Linked DNA regions of Thermosynechococcus vestitus BP-1. The main gene of each other region encodes a partner of the protein of the gene in region 2 in a complex. Links are inferred from orthologs where the notes say so. Each region holds a gene or a part of one and is shown on either strand. Other genes may lie near its edges.

The links.
Region 1: the proteins of TLL_RS08910 (region 2) and TLL_RS06990 are in contact, whole or in part, in a solved structure (PDB 1NEK), measured with the Escherichia coli proteins. The link is inferred for Thermosynechococcus vestitus BP-1 from one-to-one orthologs.

Annotation. Positions count from the first base shown.
Region 1 is NC_004113.1:1,443,156-1,447,144, forward strand. What follows is about bases 706-3,698. They hold TLL_RS06990 (succinate dehydrogenase/fumarate reductase flavoprotein subunit), read left to right. Parts: upstream 706-1,334; coding sequence 1,335-3,062; downstream 3,063-3,698. Other genes in these bases: TLL_RS06985 (GNAT family N-acetyltransferase), read right to left, coding at 706-1,067; TLL_RS06995 (potassium channel family protein), read left to right, coding at 3,066-3,698. Also shown: dacB (D-alanyl-D-alanine carboxypeptidase/D-alanyl-D-alanine endopeptidase), read right to left, coding at 1-574; more of TLL_RS06985, read right to left, coding at 540-705; more of TLL_RS06995, read left to right, coding at 3,699-3,989. UniProt on the Escherichia coli protein: Two distinct, membrane-bound, FAD-containing enzymes are responsible for the catalysis of fumarate and succinate interconversion; the fumarate reductase is used in anaerobic growth, and the succinate dehydrogenase is used in aerobic growth.
Region 2 is NC_004113.1:1,836,068-1,839,992, reverse strand. What follows is about bases 543-3,471. They hold TLL_RS08910 (succinate dehydrogenase/fumarate reductase iron-sulfur subunit), read right to left. Parts: upstream 2,551-3,471; coding sequence 1,534-2,550; downstream 543-1,533. Other genes in these bases: uvrC (excinuclease ABC subunit UvrC), read right to left, coding at 2,916-3,471; TLL_RS08915 (chlorophyll a/b-binding protein), read right to left, coding at 1,330-1,488; TLL_RS13070 (ABC transporter ATP-binding protein), read right to left, coding at 543-1,326. In the rest of the region: sds (solanesyl diphosphate synthase), read right to left, coding at 1-158; more of TLL_RS13070, read right to left, coding at 253-542; more of uvrC, read right to left, coding at 3,472-3,925. UniProt on the Escherichia coli protein: Two distinct, membrane-bound, FAD-containing enzymes are responsible for the catalysis of fumarate and succinate interconversion; the fumarate reductase is used in anaerobic growth, and the succinate dehydrogenase is used in aerobic growth.

The DNA.
Region 1 (3,989 bases), 390 kb from region 2 along the record:
TCAAGGGTTGAGCCAACCCTTGGGGCGTTGCTATGAGCTTGAGGGCATTTTGATTGATACTTAAGCGAGTCACGACCGCTACATTGCCCATCGTCAGGTCTTCGATTGCCCATGTGGGTTCAATCCTCACGGGTGTGACGCCGCCCAGCTCCAGGACTTGAATCTGGCGAATCCCCTGCTGAACAAGGCGAGTGGCCATTTGTTGCAGGTCTTGGCTGCTGAAACTGGGATCAAAACTGCCCTGAAGACGCAGGGTTGTTCGGTCGGGCGATCGCGCACTCAAGGTGGTGACAAACCGATGACTCGCTCCCCAGTAGTCAAGGGCGGCAGCGACCGTGGTGAGCTTCACATTCGAAGCCACCAAAAAGAGCTTTTCCCCTTGGTGGTTGTAGAGCACCTCGCCACTCCTCAAATCCTCGACCACAATGCCCCACTGTCCCCGTTGCCATTGGGGGTTTTGGATTTCCTGGGCAATCGCGCGGGCCAAGTCTTGGCGGCACAGACCAAAGGCGGCAGGTGAAACCAGCAGGAGAAGAAGACTAGCAGGGGGCAGAAGCCATCGAAGCCATACCATGAGGCACGACGTCCTTGACATAGACGCGATCGCAGCGCTGCGTTTCCACACCCGTGGCTGGGCGATAGCCCGCCTTCTCGTACAAATGCACAGCCGCCCTCATCACTGAGGCGGTTTCAATCCAGATTTTGCGGTAGCCCGCCCCTTGAATGGCTGCCTCGAGATGGTGCAGGAGAAATGTCCCTAGGCCTTGGCCACGCACCCGCGGATGAAGGTACATTTTGCGAATTTCCACAGCCGCTTCACCCCGCTGAATGGGATAGAAAGCAATTGTGCCAACGACTTCCGCCCCTTGCTCCACCACCCAAAATTGTCCACCCCGGCGATGGTAGTACTCTTCCACGTGAACCACATCGGCATCGGCACCCTCGGGTTGCCAAGCAAGGCCAAACTCACTGAGGACATTGGCAATGAGGTGTATGACCGCTAGCCGATCGCGATCGCACCAATGGCGCACCCCACAATCCCCATAGTGAAGAAAAAACGCACTCAAGGACGGCTGCCTCCAGTAGAATGACAGTCCTTTTCCCAGAAAGAGAACCCAGGCAAAAGCATCAAAACCGGTGTGTCTCAACCGTCGTCGTGAAGACCGGCCTTTGTGCCGCCCACTGCAAAAAGAACTGTACTGCCACTCTAACGATTCAGGGAGAGGCTCGCAAGATCATTTGGCTACTGTTTTTATCTTGGTTTTACCTTTGCTGCCGCCGTCACTCCCCTAATCGCCAATCTAGTATAGGAAAAGATGCTGAACAAACGGACGATGCAAGACTTTGGCGTTGTGATTGTCGGCGGTGGTCTAGCAGGCTGTCGGGCTGCTTTGGAAATTTGCCGCCTGGCCCCGGAAACCCCCATTGCCCTTGTGAGCAAAACCCATCCCATTCGTTCCCACTCCGTTGCCGCCCAAGGGGGCATTGCCGCTACCCTCAAAAATGTGGACACCGAAGACTCTTGGGAAAGCCATGCCTTTGATACAGTCAAGGGGTCAGACTTTCTGGCAGATCAGGATGCTGTAGCCATTCTTGCCCAAGAAGCCCCCAGTGTGGTGATTGACCTTGAGCACTTGGGGGTACTCTTTTCGCGTCTGCCCGATGGCCGCATTGCCCAACGTCCCTTTGGCGGTCACACTCACCCGCGCACCTGCTATGCAGCCGACAAAACGGGGCATGCCATTCTCCACGAACTCTACTGCAATCTCCTGAAGTACAATGTCACCTTTTTCAGCGAGTGGTATGTGCTGCGGCTGATTGTCGAGGACCAGCAGGCCAAGGGGGTCGTTGCCTACCACATTGAAACAGGTCAACTGGACATTCTACGGGCACCCGCCATTCTTTTTGCCACAGGGGGCTATGGTCGGGTCTTTAATACCACGTCGAATGATTTTGCCTCCACTGGGGATGGCCTAGGGATGACGGCCCGGGCAGGCTTACCCCTTGAGGATATGGAGTTTGTTCAATTTCACCCGACGGGGTTGTATCCAGCGGGGGTCTTGATTTCTGAGGCGGTGCGCGGCGAAGGGGCTTATCTACTCAATGCCGAGGGGGAACGCTTTATGGCACGCTATGCTCCCAGTCGTATGGAACTGGCTCCCCGTGACATTACCTCGCGGGCGATCGCCATCGAAATTCGCGAAGGGCGGGGCATTCACAGTGACGGTTCTGCGGGTGGGCCCTTTGTCTATCTCGATGTCCGCCACTTGGGTCGGGAAAAAATCATGAATCGCATTCCCTTCTGTTGGGAGGAAGCCCATCGCTTGGCGGGGGTGGATGCGGTGGTAGAGCCGATTCCTGTCCGTCCGACGGTGCACTACTCAATGGGGGGTATTCCTGTCAATCTCAATGGGCAGGTGCGGGCCAATGCCACGGAGATGGTGACCGGCTTCTATGCTGCTGGCGAATGTGCCTGTGTCTCGGTGCATGGTGCCAATCGCTTGGGCAGTAATTCTCTCTTAGAATGTGTCGTCTATGGCCGGCGCACCGGTGCCGCGATCGCTAAGGATTTACCGAGCCTGCCCCGCCCCCAATTGGACCCCCAGTTCTACCTGCAGGCGGCGGCGCGGGAGATACAACACCTCTTTGACCAAGGAGGGGACTTGCGCATTGCCCAACTGCGGCGGCAGGTACAGGATTGTATGACCCAATACTGTGGCGTCTTTCGCACGGCTGACTTCATGGAGAGGGGCTTAGCGGAATTGCAGCGGCTCAAGGCTGCCTATGGCCGAGTTCGCCTTGACGATCGCCAGCGCTATTGGAATACCGAACTGATTGAAGCCTTTGAACTAGCCAACCTACTGATTGTTGCTGAGGTAATCCTCAGGAGTGCCCTTAGCCGCCAAGAAAGTCGTGGTGCCCACTTCCGTGAGGACTATCCCCAGCGGGATGATGTCAACTACCTACGCCATACCCTAGCCACCTATGACAGCGACGGCATCAGAATTGACTATCTGCCCGTCACCATTACCCTGTTTCCCCCCCAAGAGCGCAACTATTAAGCCATGCGACGGTTCCCTGCGACCCCTGCCCTCAACCGTTTTATTATTGGCATCACCCTCTTTGTGCTCATCATGTTGGTGGCGGTGGTGGGCTACACCAGCTTTGGCTGGAACTGGCTCGATGCCCTCTATATGTACGTGATCACGGTCTTTGGCATTGGCTACAGTGAAGTGCGACCCCTGATGACGCCGGCGCAGCGCTTCTTCAACATGATGATCATTGTCGCTGGCAGTGCCGCAACCGTTTATACCATCGGTGCGGTGGTGCAACTGTTTACCGAAGGGGAGATTAAACAGCTCCTAGAGATGCAGCGGGCCAGCCGCGACATTAACAAACTCAACCGCCACGTGATTGTCTGTGGTTTTGGCCGCATTGGCCAGGTGGTGGCTCAGGAATTAACCGCCAGCAAAACCCCCTTTGTGATTTTGGATGTCAATGAACAGCGCATTGATTTAGCCCTACAGTTGGGCTATTTGGCCTATTTGGGAAGTGCGGTGGAGCAGGAAACGCTACAAGTGGTGGGCATTGATCGGGCGATCGCCCTCGCCACGGTGCTGCCCAATGACACGATGAATGTCTTTATTACCCTGACGGCCCGCTCCATGAATCCGAGTTTGCTAATTGTGGCCCGGGCGAATTTAGCCACCACAGAATCGAAGCTACGTATGGCAGGGGCAGATCACATTGTCTTGCCGACAAAAATTGGCGCCAGTCAAATGACAAACCTCATTCGGCGGCCGCGCATTGATTTCCTCGAACAAACGGGCGATCGCGAGACCCTCAACGACCTCTTGAGCCATATTGATGCCCGCCTTGAGGAACTGGAAATTACCCCCGATTACCCTTATGTGGGCACCCGCTTGACGGGACTGGAGGTACGCGGCGAAGGGGCCTTTATCATTGTTGGTTTACGCAAGAGTGATGGC
Region 2 (3,925 bases):
ACAATGGCGGGTCGGATGCGTTTGCCACTGGCGGCAAAAAGATGTTCGGCGGCAGCAGAGAGTACGGCGTGTTGAGCTCCAATGAGTGCCTTCAGGTTCTCCGTGAGTACGCAGAGATCCGCTTCGACAGGTGAAAAAAGAGAGGTTACCGAAGTCATGGACGGGCTGGCCGCATAAGTTACGAAATTTTACAGAATCCTAGTTGTATTCTAAGCGAACCCTCCAATCTTGGGTAAGGGTTCCGATGAATTTTCAGGAAGGCTTAGAATTGAGGGCCGCCCCGGTTGTGGCATCAAACAGATAAAGATGGCTGACCTGCAGCTGGAGAGGGTCACCAATTTGAGGGATTTGGTGACTAGGGGCCAGCCACAGCAGGTCTTGGGGACTCTCCAGGAGTCGACAGCGGACAATGGCTTCGCGGCCTAGGGGTTCAACGAGGGTGGCGATCGCTCCTAAACCCTGCTCGCCGAGGTGCAAATGTTCTGGGCGAATGCCGACGGTGAGGGTCTGTTCACTGTTGAGCGGCCAGGAGGGGGTATCAGGACAGGGCAAGGGCTGCTGTCCTATCCAAAGGCGACTGCTATGCCAGCGAGCGGGCAGTAAATTCATCGGTGGGGTGCCCAAAAATCGCGCCACCATTGTATTAGCCGGTCTCTCATAGAGATCCGCAGGGGTGCCAATTTGCTGAATTTGGCCGCGATCCAGCACCACAATGCGATCGCCAAGCGTCATGGCTTCCACCTGATCGTGGGTGACGTAGAGGGTGGTAATGCCGAGTTGGCGATGTAATTGTTTCAGTTCAGCACGGGTTTGCTCCCGCAGTTGTGCATCGAGGTTGGAGAGGGGTTCATCGAGCAAAAACACTTGGGGCGATCGCGCCAAGGCTCGTCCCAGGGCCACCCGCTGCTGCTGACCACCAGACAGTTGACGTGGTTTGCGCTGCAACAGGGACTCAATCCCCAGTAGCTTAGCCACTTGCAGTACCCGCTGCTGCCGTGCTGTCGGATCAACACCGCGCATTTTCAGACCAAAACCAAGGTTTTCGGCCACCGTCATGTGGGGATAGAGGGCATAGTTCTGAAAGACCATGGCCACATCGCGATCGCGCCCACTGAGGCCGTTGACACAGGTTTTGCCAATATAAATGTCGCCGCTAGTGGGCTGCTCCAAGCCGGCAATGAGCCGCAATAGGGTGGATTTACCACAACCAGACGGCCCAACAATTACCCAAAACTCCCCTGCGGGTACGGTTAAAGATAGGGGACCAATCCCTACTCCCGGCGCAAATCGTCGCGTAACTCCCTCGAGGCGCAGTGTTGCCGTCACAACCTATCGCAGGCCCACCCACGTAAAGAAATCTTCGCCACTCACCCACTCCAGCAGGAGCAGGGCAATAAAGCCAATCATCGCAAAGCGACCATTCATCCGCTCTGCATAGCGCGACCAACCAAATTGGGGGGTCAAATCATCGGGTGTCGGTTCACTCATGGTGTTACGAATGCAAAACAACTTCTTTAGCTTGCCCTAGGGACTTTAGCATTTCATCCCTTTTTTTTTAGCTTCTATTTTAGAGTAGGGCTGTTTTTGCTGTAGGGCGGTGACCACCGCCTTAATTTGTGCTTGACCGGCGGACTTTTCAAATCGCAGGGGAAACTTGCCGCGCCGCAATAACCGCCAACCTAAGGGGACCAGGCTCATAACTCCGCCGACATCTCGAAAGCCATTGCCCACCACCCGTAGGCCAAATTGCCGCTCATCCACCCAGCCACCCTCTTTGACCAGTTCCAAGAGCACTTGACGATGACGCAAAGGACGGTCTTGATTGTGGGTTGCTTCCCCTGAGCGTGCGAGGATCGCCTGCTTGATCTCACTGATGCGATCAAGGGGTTGCACACCCACAGGGCAAACCGTATTGCAATTAAAACAGCGGGTACAGCCCCACACGCCACTGGTGGCGGTGTTGTATTGGTCTAGGCGTTGGTCAGTGTCGCTATCGCGGGTATCAGCCACAAGGCGAGCGGCTTTGGCAAGGGCATGGGGACCGACAAAGGCGGGATTCACTTCCACGGCATTGCAGGCACCGTAGCAGGCACCACAGAGGATACAGTTGCCCGAGGCATTGAGCTTGGCGCGATCGCTGGGGGATTGGAGAAACTCTCGCTCAGGCACTTGCCGTGCTGCTGTACTCACATAGGGATTGACGGCTGAAAGTTTTTGCCAAAAATCGCTCATGTCAACGACAAGGTCTTTGAGGACTGGCAAATTCCCCAAGGGGGCGATCGCAATTTGGTTGGGCACAGGGCTGTTGGCTAGCTCGGCAAGAATACTTTGCTGACAGGCAAGGGCAGAACGACCATTAATCGTCATCGCGCAACTGCCGCAGATGGTGTTGCGACAATTTTTGCGACAGCTAAGACTACCGTCTTGGGATTCCTTGATTTGAATGAGGGCATCCAGGATCGTGAGGGAAGGATCAATCTCTAGTTCAAAGGTTTGCCAGTAGGCGTTCTTGTCGGGCCCTTGGCGACGAATCCTCAACTGAATGGTCATATGCGGCTGTTAGCCCAATCTAGTTTCCAGTCTATACCACGCACTGCGGTCATGACGAAAGTCACCAAATCCCAACTTTCGTTCCTCACCCCAGCCCTCTTAGGGCTTGGGGGAGCCTCTCTTGTGTGACTCTTCAAAGGGGAAAGACGGTGTTATCCCCTCGTGTTAATGATTCATTGGGTAGCCCCTTGGGGGGCTTGACAAGATGCCTCCTGATTTTTTAAGCTAAAAATCTGTTGCGGGTATAGCTCAGTGGTAGAGCGCAACCTTGCCAAGGTTGATGTCGCGCGTTCGAATCGCGTTACCCGCTTTGAAAATGGCAATCAACTGCCTCCTTGGAAAACTGGGAAACGCCTAGCTTTTCTCTAATCAGCATCAGGATGAAAATAGCGGTAAATTCTTGCCGCTAGGCGGGGGCCAACCCCGTTCACCTGTGCCAACTGTTCAGGGGTGGCCATACGGATATAGTCAATGGAGCGGAAGGTGGCGAGGAGTTCCTTTTGACGTTGGTAGCCTAAGCCGGGGATTTGGTCGAGGTGCGATCGCCGTTGGCGTTGGGCACGTTTCTGACGGTGGAAGTTAAGGGCAAAGCGATGGGCCTCATCACGCACGCGGCGCAGTAATTGCACCCCTGGTTGCTCTGGATCTGCAGGGAGAGGTTGGCGTTGATGGGGGAGAAAAATGTCTTCCCGTTGTTTGGCCAAGCTAACAAGGGTGAGTTCCTCTAGGAGCGGCTCCAACACCTGAACCACAGCGGACAGTTGTCCCTTGCCGCCATCAATGAGAATGATATCTGGCCAGTCATCGGGGGTCTCCCCCTGCCCTTCAAGGTAGGGGGCAAAGCGGCGACGCAGAATCTCAGCAAGACTGGCAAAGTCGTCGGAGTGGCCAAGCTTTACCTCGGGATTGCGGATGTTGTAGTGGCGATAGTGCTGCTGGGCGGGCAGGCCATCAATAAAGACAACCCGTGAGGCCACCGCGTCAGACCCCTGAATGTGGGAAATGTCGTAGCCCTCAATGCGGTGGGGGAGGGTGTCAAGGCCAAGGAGCTGGGCTAAATCTTCAAGGGCAGTTTGGGTGCGATCGCTAGCCTGTTGTAGCCGTGCCAATTCTAATTCTGCGTTTCGTTGCACCATGGCAATGAGTTCTGCTTTTGCCTGCCGTTGGGGAACGGTGAGGGTAACGGCGCGGCCTTTCTTTTCACTGAGGTACGTGCGTAGGAAATCTGGTTCGGGGAGAGGATGCTGTAGCAAAATTTCACTGGGAATTTCTACATCCTCCACTTGGGCATAGTGCTCTTCAAGGACCCGCTGCAAAATTGTACCGGCACTGCCGCTTTGGGCATCGGCGACGAAAGCTAAACGCCCCACCAAGC